3 regions of the Mesorhizobium sp. M7A.F.Ca.US.006.04.2.1 genome follow, and region 1 is predicted to be linked to each of the others. Evidence: riboswitches for the same ligand, from Rfam matches in the RefSeq annotation. Region 1 holds a riboswitch; each other region holds the start of a gene.
What was found. Region 1 has a riboswitch for cobalamin ahead of EN925_RS29465 (CbtB domain-containing protein). Riboswitches for the same ligand answer to the same signal wherever they lie in the genome.
Positions count from the first base shown of each region.

Region 1 (2,994 bases):
CCGAAATCGCGATCGCGGCTCCGGCGACCATGGCGAACCGCTTCCAAAAGCCGTTCCAGCGGATTTGTCGGCCGTGGGCGAGATACAGGCTGACGCCGACCAAGAACAGGAAGGTCGAGGCGATGCAGCGCGCGTAAATCTTCCACCAGCCGAAGGCGGTCAGGCCGGGATCGGTGTAGCCGAAGAACTCCAGATCCCAGGTGAAATGGTAGCTTGCCATGGCGATCAGCGCGATGCCGCGCACGATGTCGATGGCGACGATGCGCTTTGGTCGATCCTGAACGGGCGCGGTCGGCGTTTGGATGCTCATGGTCTCGCATTCTGATTCAGCCCCGCTGGAGGACTATCACGGTTGCCCAGGACAAAAGAAGACCGGCAACCCTGCCGATAACGCCGGATCAGCCGCGGCATTGGGCCAGTGCCGGAAAGCCTTTGGCCGGCTTCGCTTTTGCCGGATGCACGTCGGTTTCCTCTTATTGGCGCTGAGGTCGCCACGGCAGATTTGACCCGGTGAATCTGCTTCGGGGAAAGCAATGTCCACCCATGTGCGCCATCCGATCTGGCTACCGGCCCTCAAGGCCGCGGACGCGCGCACCTTCGCTTCGCTCTATGCGGTCGAATCCTTCGCCCGCGCCACGGTGTCGAGCGTCATCCCGATCCAAGCTTACGAGATCCTGCACAACGAGCAGATCGTCTCGATCCTCTACACCGTCGTGGCGATGCTCGGCCTGTCGGTGACATTGTTCATGCCGATGCTGATCCGCCGTTTCGCCCGGCGCTGGGTCTACACGGCGGGCGCCTGCCTGCTGGCCATCGGCTCGCTGTTCTTCGTCACCGACACGCTTGCCGGGCAACTGGCCGGCATGCTGTGCCGGGTGATGGGAGCCAGCGCGCTGTCGATCACGCTCAACCTCTACATCATGGACCACATCCGCAAGACCGACTTCATGCAGGCCGAATCGCTGCGCATGGCGTGGTCGATGCTGGCCTGGACCGGTGGGCCGACGCTCGGCATCTTCCTCTACACGCGCTTCGGCGTCTATGCCGCGCATGGCGCGGTGGCCGTGTTCGCGTTAGCGCTGCTGGCATTGTTCTGGACCTACCGGCTCGGCGACAACCCGTCGATCCGTCCCGGCAAGACGCGACCAGCCAATCCGCTCGCCAATATCGGCCGCTTCATCGCCCAGCCCAGGCTCAGGCTGGCCTGGCTGATCGCGTTTGGGCGCTCCTGTTTCTGGACGACGTTCTTCGTCTATGGGCCGCTGTTCATGGTCATTACGGGTGAGGGCAAGCTGGCCGGCGGCCTGCTGGTTTCGGCCGGCAACGCGCTTTTGTTCATGGCGATTTTCTGGGGCAAGGCGGGAAAGCGCTTTGGCGGCCGCAGGACCATGACATTTGCCTATTTCGCCATGTCGGTCGCGCTTCTGGCGGCGGGCTTCGTCGGCGAAACCGTGCCGCTGCTCACCGGCGCCTTCTTGCTCTGCGGCGCCTTCTTCACCATTGCGCTCGATGCGCTCGGCTCGACCGCCTTCATGCGCTCGGTGCGCTCCTATGAAAGATCGCAGATGGCGGCGGTCTATCGCACCTATCTCGACTTTTCCGAGCTGACGCCGCCGCTGGTCTATTCGGTGGTGCTGGCCTTCTTCGGCCTGGGCTCGGTGTTCGTCACGCTGGGCCTGCTGGCGGCGGTCTGCGGCTTCGTGACGTGGCGCTATCTGCCGAAATCGCTTTGACCTTCATGGCGCATTCGCAACGGTCGCCGGCGGAATTTGGTTTGCCGGACGCGAGGATTCTGCCTATAGTCGCCGGTGTCGCCGGTTCCATTTTGGAGCCAAGAGGGAATGCGGTAAGGGCGGATTTCGCCCAATGCCGTGGCTGCCCCCGCAACTGTGTGCGGTAGTCCTCTCCATATGCCACTGAAGATTTTTCTTCGGGAAGGTGGGGAAGGACGCTGATCCGTGAGCCAGGAGACCTGCCGGCGACAGGAAACTGACTTCGATGCCCTCGGGTGGAGGGCGAAAGGACAAGACATGACTACCGCTTCCGTCTCCCTCGGCGCTTCCGTCTCCTCGCAGTCGCGCTTCATGCAGCTCGCGCTTGCCGCGCTGCTCGGCATTTTCGTGATGGGCTTTGTCGGCTTCTCGCATATCGATGCGGTCCACAATGCGGCTCACGACTATCGCCATTCGATGGCATTTCCCTGCCACTGACGAGGGGCTGACATCATGAACCTGTTTCGCAACGTCGTGTTCATCGCGGCGATCGCAGGGCTCGTGGCCGGCGTCGTTCTTGCCTGCATGCAGGCCTATGCGACCGTGCCGCTGATCCTGAAGGCGGAGGTCTACGAACAGGCGGGCGGCGGGCATCACCATGACCATGCCGCTCCGGCAGCAACGAATAGCAATGCCATGAGCACAGCCGCTCCGGCCCCTGCCGAAGCGACTGCTGCGGCGGAAGACGAGGGCTGGGCGCCGGCAGACGGTTTCGAGCGTTTCGCCTTCAGCGTGCTTGCCAACATCGTCACCGGCATCGGCTTCGGGTTGATCCTGGTCGCGGTTTCCGAATTCGCCGGCGGCATCGGTGGTTGGCGCCAGGGCGTGTTCTGGGGCCTGGCCGGCTTTGCCGTGTTCACGCTGGCACCGGGCCTCGGCCTGCCGCCGGAACTGCCGGCCATGCCGGCCGCCGATCTCACCCAGCGCCAGATCTGGTGGTGGGCAACGGTGGCGGCAACCGCTGCCGGTCTCGGCCTGATCGCGTTCCGCAAGTCGCTGCCGCTGGCGATCCTTGCCGTCCTTTTGATCGTCGCACCGCATGTTGTCGGGGCACCGCAGCCCGACAGTTACGAGACGGCGATTCCGGAAGGGCTGCATCACCAGTTCGTGGTGGCGGTGACCGTGACCAATCTGGTGTTCTGGCTGGTGCTCGGCGCGGTTGTCGGCGTGGTGCGCGGCCGCTTCACCGGCACCGCGACCAGCCTGCGCGACAGCTTTGCCT
Region 1 is NZ_RZQA01000756.1:189-3,182, forward strand. Features, by position in the region: partial or broken gene EN925_RS29455 (heparan-alpha-glucosaminide N-acetyltransferase domain-containing protein) at 1-310, opposite strand, end outside; gene EN925_RS29460 (MFS transporter) at 534-1,733, shown strand; cobalamin riboswitch at 1,799-1,995, shown strand; gene EN925_RS29465 (CbtB domain-containing protein) at 2,031-2,210, shown strand; gene EN925_RS29470 (CbtA family protein) at 2,226-2,994, shown strand, end outside.

Region 2 (6,439 bases), on a different contig from region 1:
GCGCGCCGACGATGATACCGAGCACGAACGATCCCAGCGCATAAACGCCGATGACAAGGCTGGCGGCGCCGGGCTGGCCAAGCTCCTTGGTGATCGCCACGGTGCTGACTTCCGTCGTCGCGAAGGTCGCGCCGATGAAGATCAGGGCGAAGGTGATGATCTGAACCGGCCGCAGGCGGATCGCCGAGCCGCTTGAGCCATGGTCCACCGGCCGCACTTGCGGCTCCGTCGAGCGTTGCAGGATGAAGGCCGCTGATCCGAATGCGAGAAATAATGTGCTCACCAGAACGCCGGCTTCCGGGAACAGGGCAGCACTGAGACCGACCGATAGCGATGCCCCGGCGATATAGACCAGTTCATCGGCCGCGGACTCGAAGGCGAATGCGGTGTTCATCTGCGGCCGTCCGCGGAAAATCTCTGTCCAGCGCGCCCGCACCATCGCCGGCATGCTTGGCATGGCCGCGGCCAGTAGGGCCGACACGAACAGCGTCCACACCGGCCAGTCCTGGTTGGCCGCCGCTATCAGGACGGCGAAAGCCAGCACCGCGATGATGGTGGTGGGCACGACGATCCGTGTCTGGCCCAGGCGGTCCACCAGTCTGGATATCTGCGGCGCAACGAAAGCGTTGGCCAGCGCGTATGTTGCCGAGACGGCTCCGGCCAGCCAGTATTCGCCACGCGTCTGCGACAGCATCGCCACGATGCCGATGGGCGCCATGGCGATCGGCAGGCGCGCCATGAATCCGGCGGCCGCAAAGCCCTTGGCTCCGGGGGCACGAAAGATTTCCGAATAGGGATTTTGCATGGGTGGTTCCTCGACAAAGGACGATTCGGCAATTACATACGAAGCGTATGCTTGTTAAATAGAGCATACGCCGCGTATGTCAATTGGCATACGTTACGTATGTGAATAGGGCCAGAAGCCATGCACAGACCCCGCAAGGAGATGATCGCCGAGACGCGCGCAAAGCTGATCGCGGCGGCCCGCCATGCCTTCGGCACAACAGGCTATGCGGAAGCCTCGATGGATGATTTCACCGCTTCGGCCGGGCTGACGCGCGGCGCGCTCTATCATCATTTCGGCGACAAGAAGGGGCTGCTGCAGGCGGTCATAGCCCAGATCGACGGCGAGATGGCGGCGCGCATCAATGAGGTCGCGTCGAGAGCGCCGACCCGCTGGCAGCATTTCGTCGACGAGTGCTCGACCTATATCGAGATGGCGCTGGAGCCGGAAATCCAGCGCATCATGTTCCGGGATGGCCCGGCCGTGCTGGGGGATCCAGCGCAATGGCCGAATGCCAGTGCGTGCATCGTGTCAATGACCGACCATCTGACCGCGCTGCAGGAGGAGGGGGTCGTTGTCTCGAGCCTCGACCCCGAGACGGCCTCGCGACTGATCAACGGAGCGAGCAGCCAGGCAGCGCAACGGATCGCCAATTCGGACGACCCCGAAGCGACGTCCAAGAAGGTGGTGACGGCGTTCAAGCAACTGCTCGAAGGCCTGCTCAAGAAGCCGGATCCGCAGTCGAATTGAAGTTCCCACCGGAGCTTTTCGTGCCGGCAGCTGTTCCCGATAGGAATTTTTTCTCGACACCTGCCCTCAGCTAAGGTACATATTCGTCCATGGTGCTGATTTGCGCCGGTGACCCGCCGCACAGGCGGGTTTTTCGTTTGATGCTCCGTCAGACAATGCGCCGGCGAAAGGCTGCGAAAGAAAACCGTTGCCCAGAATTCGTCGCCCTGTGGTGCCAGGGCCGGCAATTGACAATCGTCGGGTTGAGTTCATCCTCTTCCACCATCTCTGAGGCGGAGATTCGGGGCACATGTGGGATTTCGAGATCGGCCGGTCGGTGTCCATCATGATGCGGACCTGGCCGTTCATCGTCTTTCGTATGATCGTCTATTTCGGCATCACGCTGGCCTACATCATGGCGACCGGCACCGGTGCCTCGGTCGGCTATGGTGTCGGCCATATCTCCACCGATCCCGACGGGCCCATGTCCTTTGCCCTGTGGGGCGGCGTGGTCGGGTTTGGCATCGTCTCGATCGCGGTCTACTGGATCCGTGAATACATCCTCTATATCGTCAAGGCCGGCCACATCGCCGTCATGGTTCATCTGATCGACGGCCGCGACATTCCCGGCGGTCAGGACCAGATCGCCTACGCCAGGGATGTCGTCACCCAGCGTTTTGCCGAGGCCAATATCCTTTTCGTCGTCGACCAACTCGTCAAGGGTGCCATCCGCGCCATCACCGGCCTGCTCGGCGGTATCGCCGCCTTCCTGCCGATACCGGGCCTGAGCGGCCTGGTCTCCTTCATCAACACGGTGATCCGCCTGTCGCTGACCTATGTCGACGAGATCATCCTCGGCTACAACATCCGCATCAATTCAGCCTCACCCTTCGAGACGGCGCGCCAAGGCGTCGTGCTCTATGCCCAGAACGGCAAGGTCATGGTCAAGAACGCCGTCTGGCTGGCGGTCATCATGTGGGGCGTGTCGTTCGTCATCTTTCTGATGATGCTGGCGCCTGCCGGCGCCATTCTGTTCCTGATGCCCGGCCAGCTCGCCGGCTGGGCCTTCGTGCTCGCCATCGTCTTCGCCTGGGCGTTCAAGGCGGCCTTCATCGAGCCTTTCGCCATCGCTTGCCTGATGCAGGTCTATTTCAAGACCATCGCGGGCCAGGTGCCGGATCCGGCCTGGGACGCCCGGTTGGCCGAGGCGTCGTCGAAGTTCAGGGAGCTCAAGGACAAGGCGCTCGCCTCCTTCGGCGGTTCGCGCTGGGGTACGGCCGGCGCCACACCCTGATCGGCCGGGCAGGTGGTGTCTGGTGAGGCAGAAACGGTGTTGAGGCGCGCCACGGTGGACTTGAGCTGTGCCTCGCCTTGCCCGGAAAACGTCTCGCTCATGATCAGTTCCGGCAGCGGCAGCCGCCGTCCCCAACCATGCGTTTCAAGGTCCGGTTTGGAAGCGAACTCGGAAACACGGCCGACGCAGAGATAGGCGATTGGCGTTACGTGATCCGGAATGGCCAACAGCCGCTTCAGCGCCTCAGCCTCGATGATGCTCACCCAGCCGACGCCAACGCCCTCGGCACGCGCGGCCAGCCAGAAATTCTGCACCGCGCAGACGGTGCTGTAGAGATCCATCTCCGGATTGTGCCAGCGTCCCAGCGGCGAACCCTTCGAGCGCTGCCGGTCGCAAGTGATGCAGATGTTGAGCGCGCTTTCGCAGATGCCTTCCAGCTTGAGCTTGCGGTACAGCGCCTGTTTTTCCGCCTCGATCGCCGGCAGTTCCTGCTCGCGCGCGGCCAGGAACAGGTCGCGCACCTCCGCTCGTCGTCCGGCATCGCGAATGACAATGAAATTCCATGGCTGCATGAAGCCGACCGATGGCGCGTGATGGGCGGCAAGCAGCAGCCGCGCCAGCACGTCGTCATCGATCGCGTTGGGCAGGAAATGGCTGCGCACGTCGCGCCGCGTGAACATGGCGCGATAGACCGCATCGCGCGCATTCTGGTCGAATCCATCGTCAATGGCAGCGGTCATATGTTCCGGCATCGCTTGTCCCCTTGCGATTGCAGATTCAAAACGGTCAGAGCGTACGCTGTGCGTCCAAATGGACGCACGTCGCTCTGATGCCACCCGCCCGACCATGCGGATGACGATGCCTGCCAGGCCGGTCTTCTGGCTTGGGATCAACCCGCGTCCGGTGCCTTCCCGTCATCGACAGTGGCATTTACCGGCGCGGTCCCCCTCACAGCGTTGGGCACGCCACGGAATTCAACCGTGTTCCCGATTCTCCCGCTTGCGGCGGGCACCAGGCAGTACCAAGGACTTTACGCCGAAGCGCCGGCGGGGCCAATGCCTGCGGCGACACGAATGGACGCAGGCGCGATTTTCCCCAGTCATCGGCCGCCCGTGCATGGCCTTTGTCGATCGGGGTCACTAGATTAGGACGATGACCACCCGTCTCTACACGCATCCGATCTTCCTCGAGCATCTCACGCCGCCCGGACATCCCGAGCGGCCCGACCGCCTGCGCGCCATCGAGCGCGTGCTCGATGAGGAAGCCTTTGCCGCGCTCGATCGTATCCAGGCGCCGGAAGGCGACGAGGCCACCATCCTCTACGCGCATCCCGCCGATTTCGTCGCCCGCGTGCGCGCCGCCATCCCCGACGAGGGGATTGCCCGCATCGATGCCGACACCACTGCCAGTCCGAAGAGCTGGCAAGCGGCGATCACCGCGATCGGCGCCGCCAACGCCGCCGTCGATGATGTCTTTTCGGGCCGCGCCGACAACGTCTTCGTCGCCGCCCGGCCGCCCGGCCATCATGCCGAAAAGACCACGGCCATGGGCTTCTGCCTGTTCAACACGGCGGCGATCGCGGCGCGTTATGCGCAGAAGAAACACGGTGTCGAGCGCGTTGCCATCGTCGACTGGGACGTGCATCACGGCAATGGCACGCAGGATATTTTCTGGGACGATCCCTCGGTGCTCTATTGCTCGACACACCAGATGCCGCTTTATCCCGGCACCGGAGCGAAGACCGAAACGGGCGCCGGCAATATCGTCAACGCACCGCTGGCGCCGCAGACCGGCAGCGAAGTGTTTCGCGATGCCTTCCTGTCGCGCGTCCTGCCCGCGCTCGACAATTTCGCGCCCGACCTGATCATCATTTCGGCCGGGTTCGACGCGCACCACCGCGATCCGCTGGCCGAGATCAATCTGACCGAGGATGATTTCGACTGGGCGACCGGCCAGTTGATGCAGCGCGCGGCACGCCACAGCGGCAACCGGCTCGTAAGCCTGCTCGAGGGCGGCTACGATCTGCAGGGATTGGCATTTTCGGTCGCCGCCCATGTCGGGCGACTGATGAAAGGATGAATGATGGCTGGTGAGACCAACGAAGACGTCAAGGCGATGAGCTTCGAGCAGGCACTCGATGCGCTGGAGAAGATCGTCGATGATCTGGAGCGTGGCGACGTGCCGCTCGACCAGTCGATCAGGATCTATGAACGTGGCGAGGCGCTGAAGGCGCATTGCGACCGGCTGCTGAAGGCCGCCGAGGACAAGGTCGAGAAGATCAGGCTGTCGCGCGACGGCAAGCCGGTTGGAACGGAGCCGCTCGACGCGGATTGAGGCCGGTCCGAACGATGGCCTCGCCTCACCGGTTTTTGGACATGATCATGATCGAGGCTATAACTCGTTCCGATTGAAACAGCTCAAGGACAAGAGGAGATACGGAAGCGATGTGCAGAAACATCAAGACCCTGTTCAATTTTGATCCGCCGGCAACCAATGACGAGGTGCGCGACGCGGCCCTTCAGTTCGTCCGCAAGCTGAGCGGAACGACGCGACCCTCGAAGCAGAACCAGCACGCCTTCGATCATGCCGTCGACGCCATCGCGGCCTCGGCGCGCGAACTGCTCGATTCCCTGGAAACCCATCAGCATCCGCGCAATCGCGAAGAGGTGGCGGCCAAGCTGCGGGCAAAGGCGGCCATCCGCTTTGCCTGATGCGGCCAGGCGGCCTTCGACCACCGACAAGGAGAGTCCATGAGCTTCTTCCCCGGGAAAGACCCTGAGGTGGGCGATGCGTTCGCCAGCGATCAGATCGAATTGATGGTCGTTCCGAACGCCAAGGACATCGGTGGTTTTCAGGTGCGCCGTGCCCTGCCAACGGCAAAAAGGCGGTTGGTCGGTCCGTTCATCTTCTTCGACCGCATGGGTCCCGCGATCCTGCGGGCCGGCCAGGCGCTGGACGTCCGTCCGCATCCGCATATCGGACTGTCGACGGTCACCTATCTGTTCGACGGCAAGATCCGGCACCGCGACTCCCTCGGCACCGAAATGGTCATTCAGCCCGGCGACGTGAATTTGATGACCGCCGGCCGCGGCATCGTCCATTCGGAGCGTACGCCGGAGGAACTGCGTGGCGCGCCGATGTCGATATCCGGCCTGCAGACATGGCTGGCGCTGCCGGACGACAAGGAAGAGGTGGCTCCTGTGTTCGAGAACACAGGAGCGCTCAGGCTTCCCGAGATTGATGCCGAAGGCGTCAACGGGCGCCTCATCATCGGCGATTTCCAAGGATTACGGTCCCCGGTCAGGGCCGATTCGGAGACGCTCTACGCCGACCTGCGCCTGGCGCCCGGCGCCAGCGTGAAAATCCCTGCCGATGCGGAAGAGCGCGCCATTTACACGCTGGAAGGCGAGGTCTCGATTTCGGGCGATGTGTTCCCAGCCGAACGGCTGCTGGTCTTCCGTCCCGGTGACGAGATCGTCGTGTCGTCGCAGACCGGGGCGCATTTCATGCTGTTCGGCGGCGCCTCTCTTGGTTCGAAGCGTTACATCTGGTGGAATTTCGTCTCGTCGTCGAAAGAGCGTATCGAACAGGCGAAAGAGGAATGGAAGACAGGCCGCTTCGACATCGTTCCA
Region 2 is NZ_RZQA01000121.1:1,652-8,090, forward strand. Features, by position in the region: gene EN925_RS09295 (MFS transporter) at 1-805, opposite strand, end outside; gene EN925_RS09300 (TetR/AcrR family transcriptional regulator) at 926-1,534, shown strand; gene EN925_RS09305 (hypothetical protein) at 1,824-2,807, shown strand; partial or broken gene bluB (5,6-dimethylbenzimidazole synthase) at 2,930-3,655, opposite strand; cobalamin riboswitch at 3,658-3,838, opposite strand; gene EN925_RS09315 (histone deacetylase family protein) at 3,960-4,886, shown strand; gene EN925_RS09320 (exodeoxyribonuclease VII small subunit) at 4,890-5,141, shown strand; gene EN925_RS09325 (DUF2277 domain-containing protein) at 5,252-5,518, shown strand; gene EN925_RS09330 (pirin family protein) at 5,558-6,439, shown strand, end outside.
Region 2: another riboswitch for cobalamin. It lies ahead of bluB (5,6-dimethylbenzimidazole synthase); the one in region 1 lies ahead of EN925_RS29465 (CbtB domain-containing protein).

Region 3 (6,439 bases), on a different contig from region 1:
GCCAGAAGGGCTGCGGCAGTGAGAATGATCTTTTTCATTTTTGGTACTCCAGTATCGTCTTTTTTCCGTCCGTCTAGCGGCGTGTCTTGGAAATGAAATCGCGTCGTTCGGACAGCCCCGATGTGGGAGGGCAAGGTCGTCTTTTCCAATCACGAAGTTGTTCCGTGTGGACCATGAATCCCCACCTTGAAATTGTGCCAATGGAATCTAAGGATGCATTTTTCTTCTTCATATCAGTGTGTTAGGTGTAGCCACCTGATGGATCACTGACTGTTTCAGAGGCCCAGCGTTCACACCGTCCTGCACGCACCGTCAACAGAAACGAACCGTTCGGTTCGATTTTAGGGCGAGCTAATAGTCACTTTTCGAAACCATTAACCTTTTTTGACCCCCCGCGAAGGGTCGGATTCGGGAAGATCGCAGCCGGCAAATGGCCGCCCGGGAGGTGGGATCTCGGCCCGCGACGAGCTGCAGTAGCGTTTCGCATGCCGTGTCGCGCCGCATGGATACGATGTCGTTTTCATGCCGACGGCGCGCCCGCGATCGTGGTTAGATCATACCATCTCAGGTGCCGCTTCGTGACGACGAGGCGGAGAATTGGGAAGCCGGTCAGAATCCGGCGCTGCCCCCGCAACGGTGGTGGAGTTCAAGTCGCAACGGGAGACCACTGGGCAACCGCCTGGGAAGGTGTCGCGATGGTCCGCAAGGACAACTCCAGAGCCCGGAAACCAGCCCGAGATTTTTAGACTCGACTGATCGCGGTGGGCGGTCAAGAGGTGGATAGCGCATGTCCGGCACACAGCCGGCCTGTGTTTCAATCCTTCCTCCATCACCACCAGTTCAGTCCTTAGAAACGAGGACAGGACATGGATATCCGCAACGACATGCTGAGGCTCCTGAAGGGGCGCCGGCAAGGCTTTTCGCTGGAGCAGCCCTTCTACACCGATCCGGACTACTTCAAGCTCGACATGGAGCTGATCTGGTATCGCGACTGGCTGTTCATCGGCCATGATTGCGAACTGCCGAAGCCGGGCAGCTACATCACCGTGCAGGTCGGCGATTATCCGGTCGTCCTTGTCCGCGACCAGCACGGCAAGATCAACGCCTTCCACAATTCCTGCCGCCATCGCGGCAGCCGCGTGTGCAACACGGAGAAGGGTACCGCGGCAAAGCTCGTCTGCCCGTATCATCAGTGGACCTACGAGCTGGACGGCCGCCTGCTGTTTGCCCGCCAGATGGCCGACGGTTTCGACAAGAGTGATTTCGGCCTGAAGCCGGTCGCCTGCGAGAGCGTCGGCGGCTACATCTTCATCTGCCTGGCCAAGGAACCGGCAGATTTCGCGCCGATGCGGGCGATGATCGAACCCTATCTTTTGCCGCACCGGCTGCGTGAAGCAAAGATCGCCTTCGAGAGCACGATCGTCGAGAAGGGCAACTGGAAGCTGGTCTGGGAAAACAACCGCGAGTGCTACCACTGCGCCGCCAATCATCCCGAGTTGTGCAAGACCTTCCCCGAGGCTCCAACCATAACCGGCGTCCATGGCGCCGACAGCGACCCTGAAATGGTCGCACACTGGGCCAGATGCGAGGCATCAGGCTTGCCGAGCAAATTCCGCATCGATCCGGCAGGGCAGTACCGCGCCACCCGCGCGCCCTTGCTGCGCGATGCCGTCAGCTACACCATGACGGGAAAACGGGCGGTCCAGAAGAACCTGTCCGACAGCGTTTCAACCGACCGCATCGGCTCCTTGCTGCTCTATCACTATCCGACGACCTGGAACCATATCCTCGGCGACCACGCCGTTACCTTCCGCGTGCTGCCGATCAGTGCCACGGAAACCGCGGTGACAACGAAATGGCTCGTCCACAAGGATGCGGTCGAAGGCGTCGACTACGACCTCGCTGAGCTCACCCATGTCTGGACCGAGACCAACGACCAGGACCGCCGCATCGTCGAGGAAAACGCCTTCGGCATCCTGTCGCCTGCCTATGAACCAGGCCCCTATTCGGAGCTGCATGAGGGCGGCGTGATCCAGTTCGTCGAGTGGTACGCGTCGTTCATCGGGCCGCGCCTTGCCGAAGGCGGCCGGCCGGCCCTGCGCAGCGTCGCCTAGCCCAGGGGATAAGAGGATGAATGCGATGACGGACCTTGGCCTCTATCGCCATCTCGACCAGATGACGCCCTGGAACGACAGGCTGCAGGTGCTGGAAGTGATCGGCGTCAGCGACGAAGCGCCTGACGTGAAGACCTTCACCTTCCGCTCCGACAACCAGACCTGGTTCCGCTACAAACCGGGGCAGTTCGTGACTCTGGAACTGCCGACATCGGACGGGCCGCTGATGCGCACCTACACGCTGTCGTCCTCGCCGTCGCGGCCGTTCTCGATCGCGGTGACGGTCAAGGCGCAGGCGGGCAGCACCGGTACGCGCTGGATGTTCGACCATCTGACGCCCGGTTCGCACGTCAAGGCCTATGGGCCGACCGGCGACTTCTCGCTGCATAGCCACCCGGCCGCCAAATATCTGTTCATTTCGGCCGGTTCCGGCGTGACGCCGATGATGTCGATGCTGCGCTGGCTGAACGACTGCGCGCCATGGACCGATGTCGGCTTCGTCAACTGCGCGCGCCGCCCGGAAGAGATCATTTTCCGCAAGGAGCTCGAACTGCTCGGCAGCCGCATGCCTGGGCTGTCGCTCGGCTTCATGATCGAGGAGCGGTCGAGCCGCGAGGGCTGGTTCGGCCATATGGGCCGCATCGACGCGATCCGGCTGCCATTGCTGGCGCCCGATTTCCGCGAGCGCGAGATTTTCTGCTGCGGCCCCGATCCTTTCATGCGCGCCGTGCGTGGCATGCTGGACGCAGCCGGCTTCGACATGACGAAATACCATCAGGAAAGCTTTGCCGCGCCTGCCGTGGAGGAGATCCCGGCGCCGTTCTCGCCGCCGGCGGAAGACGGCGCCGCTGCCACCGTGGAGGCCGTGACACCGATCCGGTTCTCGCATTCCGATGTCGATGCCGAATGCGTCGCCGGCCAGACGGTGCTGCAGACGGCACGCGCCTCGGGGGTGCGGATTCCCGCCGCCTGCGAGTTCGGCCTGTGCGGCACCTGCAAGGTGAGGAAGGTCGCGGGCGACGTCGAGATGAGCCACAATGGCGGCATCCTCGATCACGAAATCGAGGACGGCTTTATCCTCGCCTGTTGCTCGAAGCCGCTTTCGGCGCTTGAAATCGAGGCGTGACCGGCAGGCACGGTCAGAGACTGTCCATGCCCGCGCGGCCTGCAGCTGCGCTCGGCCGGGCCTACGCCATCTTGCCAAAAACCCTGCAAATGGTTAGACGCCTGCAACGGTGGGGTTGACCGTAGGGGCCGAAGATCATCTCCGCGGCCTGCTTCGGCGGGGAGCAAACATGCGACAATCCGGCGTATATGCCATTGCCAGCAAGGATATCGTCTTTGAATCCTTCGATGGCGAAGCCGTCGTTCTCGACCTGACCACCGGTAAATATTTCGGCTTCTCTGATTCAGGCAGCAGGCTTTGGGATGCACTGTCGTCCGGCGTGCCTGCCTCCGAACTGGTCGGCGCCGCGACCGGGATTGGCGCCCTCGATGCCGCCGCGATTGACGGCTTTGTTTCACAATTGCTCGAATTCGGTTTGCTGGCGGCCGCAACCGATGGCGTGGCAAGACCGGTTCCCAGCGAATTGCTGGCTCAGCTCGCCGCTGCCGGCGAGCCCCTCAAGGTCGACATCCATGACGACCTTGCCGACCTCATTGTCGTCGATCCCATCCACGAGGTCGAGGAGCCCCTCGGCTGGCCCGCAGTGAAGCAGGCCAACTGAGGCGCCCGCCAGGCTCTCGTTGCCGGACAGCTCCGGAACAGGCAGACCATGCCAAACGTCACTCTCGAAAACCTGACTGACTACGCACGTCATGTCCTGGCGCAAGCGCAGAGCAGCGCCGCGCATTATCCACTGACCTGCAAGGTGGGCTTGCCGCATCTGGAGTTGACCACTCATGTGAGTGCCGGCGCGTTGGCGGATGCCTTCGCTCATGGCTTTGTCACGGCTGCGGACAACCGAGCGCCTGCCGACATCTGCCGCATCTTCGTCGCACATCCCGGCATTGACGGCATCGCGGCACCGGCCAGATGGGGCCAAGGACCCTTCACGCAGCATGGCTTCGCCACCAGGCTGGCGGAAGCCGGATTGCGCGGCAACCATTTCCATGACCTGGATTTCTGGCAGTTCTATGATCCGCAACGTCGCGTTGGCGTGCAATTGATGGCCTCGGCCGATGCCTTTCCACCGTGGGAGCCGGGAGCGCCGCTGCGCCCCTTCCTCCATTGGGAATATGCGGCACGTGGCATGCGGCTGGCCCATGCGGGGACGCTCGGCACCAAAGGCAGGGGCGTACTGCTGGCCGGCGCGGGCGGCGCCGGGAAATCCGGGACCGTCGCCGCCGGCCTCCTCCACGGGCTGGACAGCGTCGGCGACGATTATGTGCTGGTCGACCTCTCCAACGGCGTGACTGCCCGCCCGTTGTTTTCAACACTCAAGCAGGATCCCCAGGGATTCGCGCGACTTGGGCTGAAGCACCGGCTGAAGGCGCACGGTCCGCTCAACTGGCAAGGCAAGCATGCTTTTCACATTGACGACATTGCGCCACGGCCGGTGCCCGAAACTCTGGACATCGTTGCGCTGGTGGTGCCACATATCGGCGGAGGCGAGGCAAGTTCGATCGTGCCGGTGTCGCGCAGGGATGCCATGATTGCCTTGGCGCCGTCCGGCATAGCGCAGATGCCGGGCGAGCGGGAGAGCGGCTTTCGCTTCTTCAGCGACCTGACCCGCCTGCTGCCGTGCTATCGTCTGTCGCTGGGGACGCAGCCACAGGAGATAGCCGGCACGATTGCGGACTTTCTTGTGCGGGGCGCTTCGTGAAACTGAGCGTGATAATGCCCGTCTACAACCGTGAGCGCTATGTCGTTTCGGCATTGCGCTCGCTGGTGCGGCAGCGGGACGCCGCCGATCTCGACATCATCGTCATCGACGACGGTTCGACCGACGGCTCTGCTGAGGCCGTACGCTCGATGATGCGCGAAAACCCCTGCATCCGACTCTTCCAGCAATCGAACATGGGCGTGGCCAGGGCGCGCAACGCCGGGCTGCGGCAACTGCCGCCGGATGCGGAGTTCGTGTCATTCCTGGATTCTGACGACATCTCGCTGGCCGGACGGTTCAAGGCCGATCTCGCCCGCTTCGAGGCTACCTCCGGGCTTGAGCTAACCTATTCGCTGATGACGCTGGTCGACCGGATCGACGACGAGAAGCTCGAGCCGGAGGCGGACTGCTGTACCATGACGCTTCGCGGAATTTCGCTGAGCACCGCTCTCTTCAGTCGAACGCTTGTCGATCGCATCGGCCATTTCGACGAGGACTTTGAGCAGTCCGAGGACACGGATTATCTGTTGCGAGTCTTCGAAACCGGTCCGCGCTACGAATTGCCGAACACCGTCGCGATCTACTACCGACGCCACGCCGGAAATGTCACCAAGGAACATAGCGGCAGGGTCCGCAACCACTTGCGTGCAATCCACAAGTCGATGCGGCGGCGCAAGGCCGATCCGTCACGGCGAGAGGTCCAGGGCATCTTCGAATTGAAGAGTCCCGCCGATTGGCGGATGCCATGATGCTCGACACAATCGGCTCGGATCAGCCAAGCCCGCAACGCTGCTGGAGACGCCGATGAGGCTGAGCGTCATCATGCCGGTCTACAATCGCGAACAATTCGTTGGCCTGGCGCTGCGCTCGTTGCTCAGGCAGCGCGAAGACATCGATCTCGACATCATCGTCATCGACGACGGGTCGACCGATGGCTCGGCAGCCGTCGTACGGTCGTTAATCGACGAGGCCCCATGCATTCGTCTTTTCCAGCAGATCAATGGCGGGGTCACCAAGGCGCGCAATGCCGGGCTGAAGCAGTTGCTGCCGCAGACGCGTCTGGTGTCGTTTCTCGATTCGGACGACATCTCCCCGATAGGCCGCTTCAAGGCGGATCTCGCCTGCTTCGAAGAGGATCCTGGCCTCGAGCTGACCTATTCGCGCATGACGCTGGTCGACAAGATAGATGGCGAGACACTGGAACCGGCCGCCGACAGCCACTCCATCACCGTGCGGGGGATCCACCTGTCCGCCGGGATCTTCGCGCGAGACCTCATCGAGCGCACCGGTGGTTTCGACGAGGATTTCAAACAGGCCGAGGACACCGACTATCTGTTGCGTATCTTTGAGAGCCAGGCAAAATACGTTATGCCCGATACGGTGGCTCTCTATTACAGGCGTCATCCCGGCAACATGACCAAGGAAGCCGATGTGCCCTTTCGCGAGTTCATGCGCGCCATTCACAAGTCGATGAAGCGTCGCCGGGCCGACCCCAGCTTG
Region 3 is NZ_RZQA01000106.1:4,404-10,842, reverse strand. Features, by position in the region: cobalamin riboswitch at 550-752, shown strand; gene EN925_RS08545 (aromatic ring-hydroxylating dioxygenase subunit alpha) at 867-2,114, shown strand; gene EN925_RS08540 (hybrid-cluster NAD(P)-dependent oxidoreductase) at 2,140-3,240, shown strand; gene EN925_RS08535 (PqqD family protein) at 3,410-3,841, shown strand; gene EN925_RS08530 (serine kinase) at 3,890-4,939, shown strand; gene EN925_RS08525 (glycosyltransferase family A protein) at 4,936-5,688, shown strand; gene EN925_RS08520 (glycosyltransferase family A protein) at 5,744-6,439, shown strand, end outside.
Region 3: another riboswitch for cobalamin. It lies ahead of EN925_RS08545 (aromatic ring-hydroxylating dioxygenase subunit alpha); the one in region 1 lies ahead of EN925_RS29465 (CbtB domain-containing protein).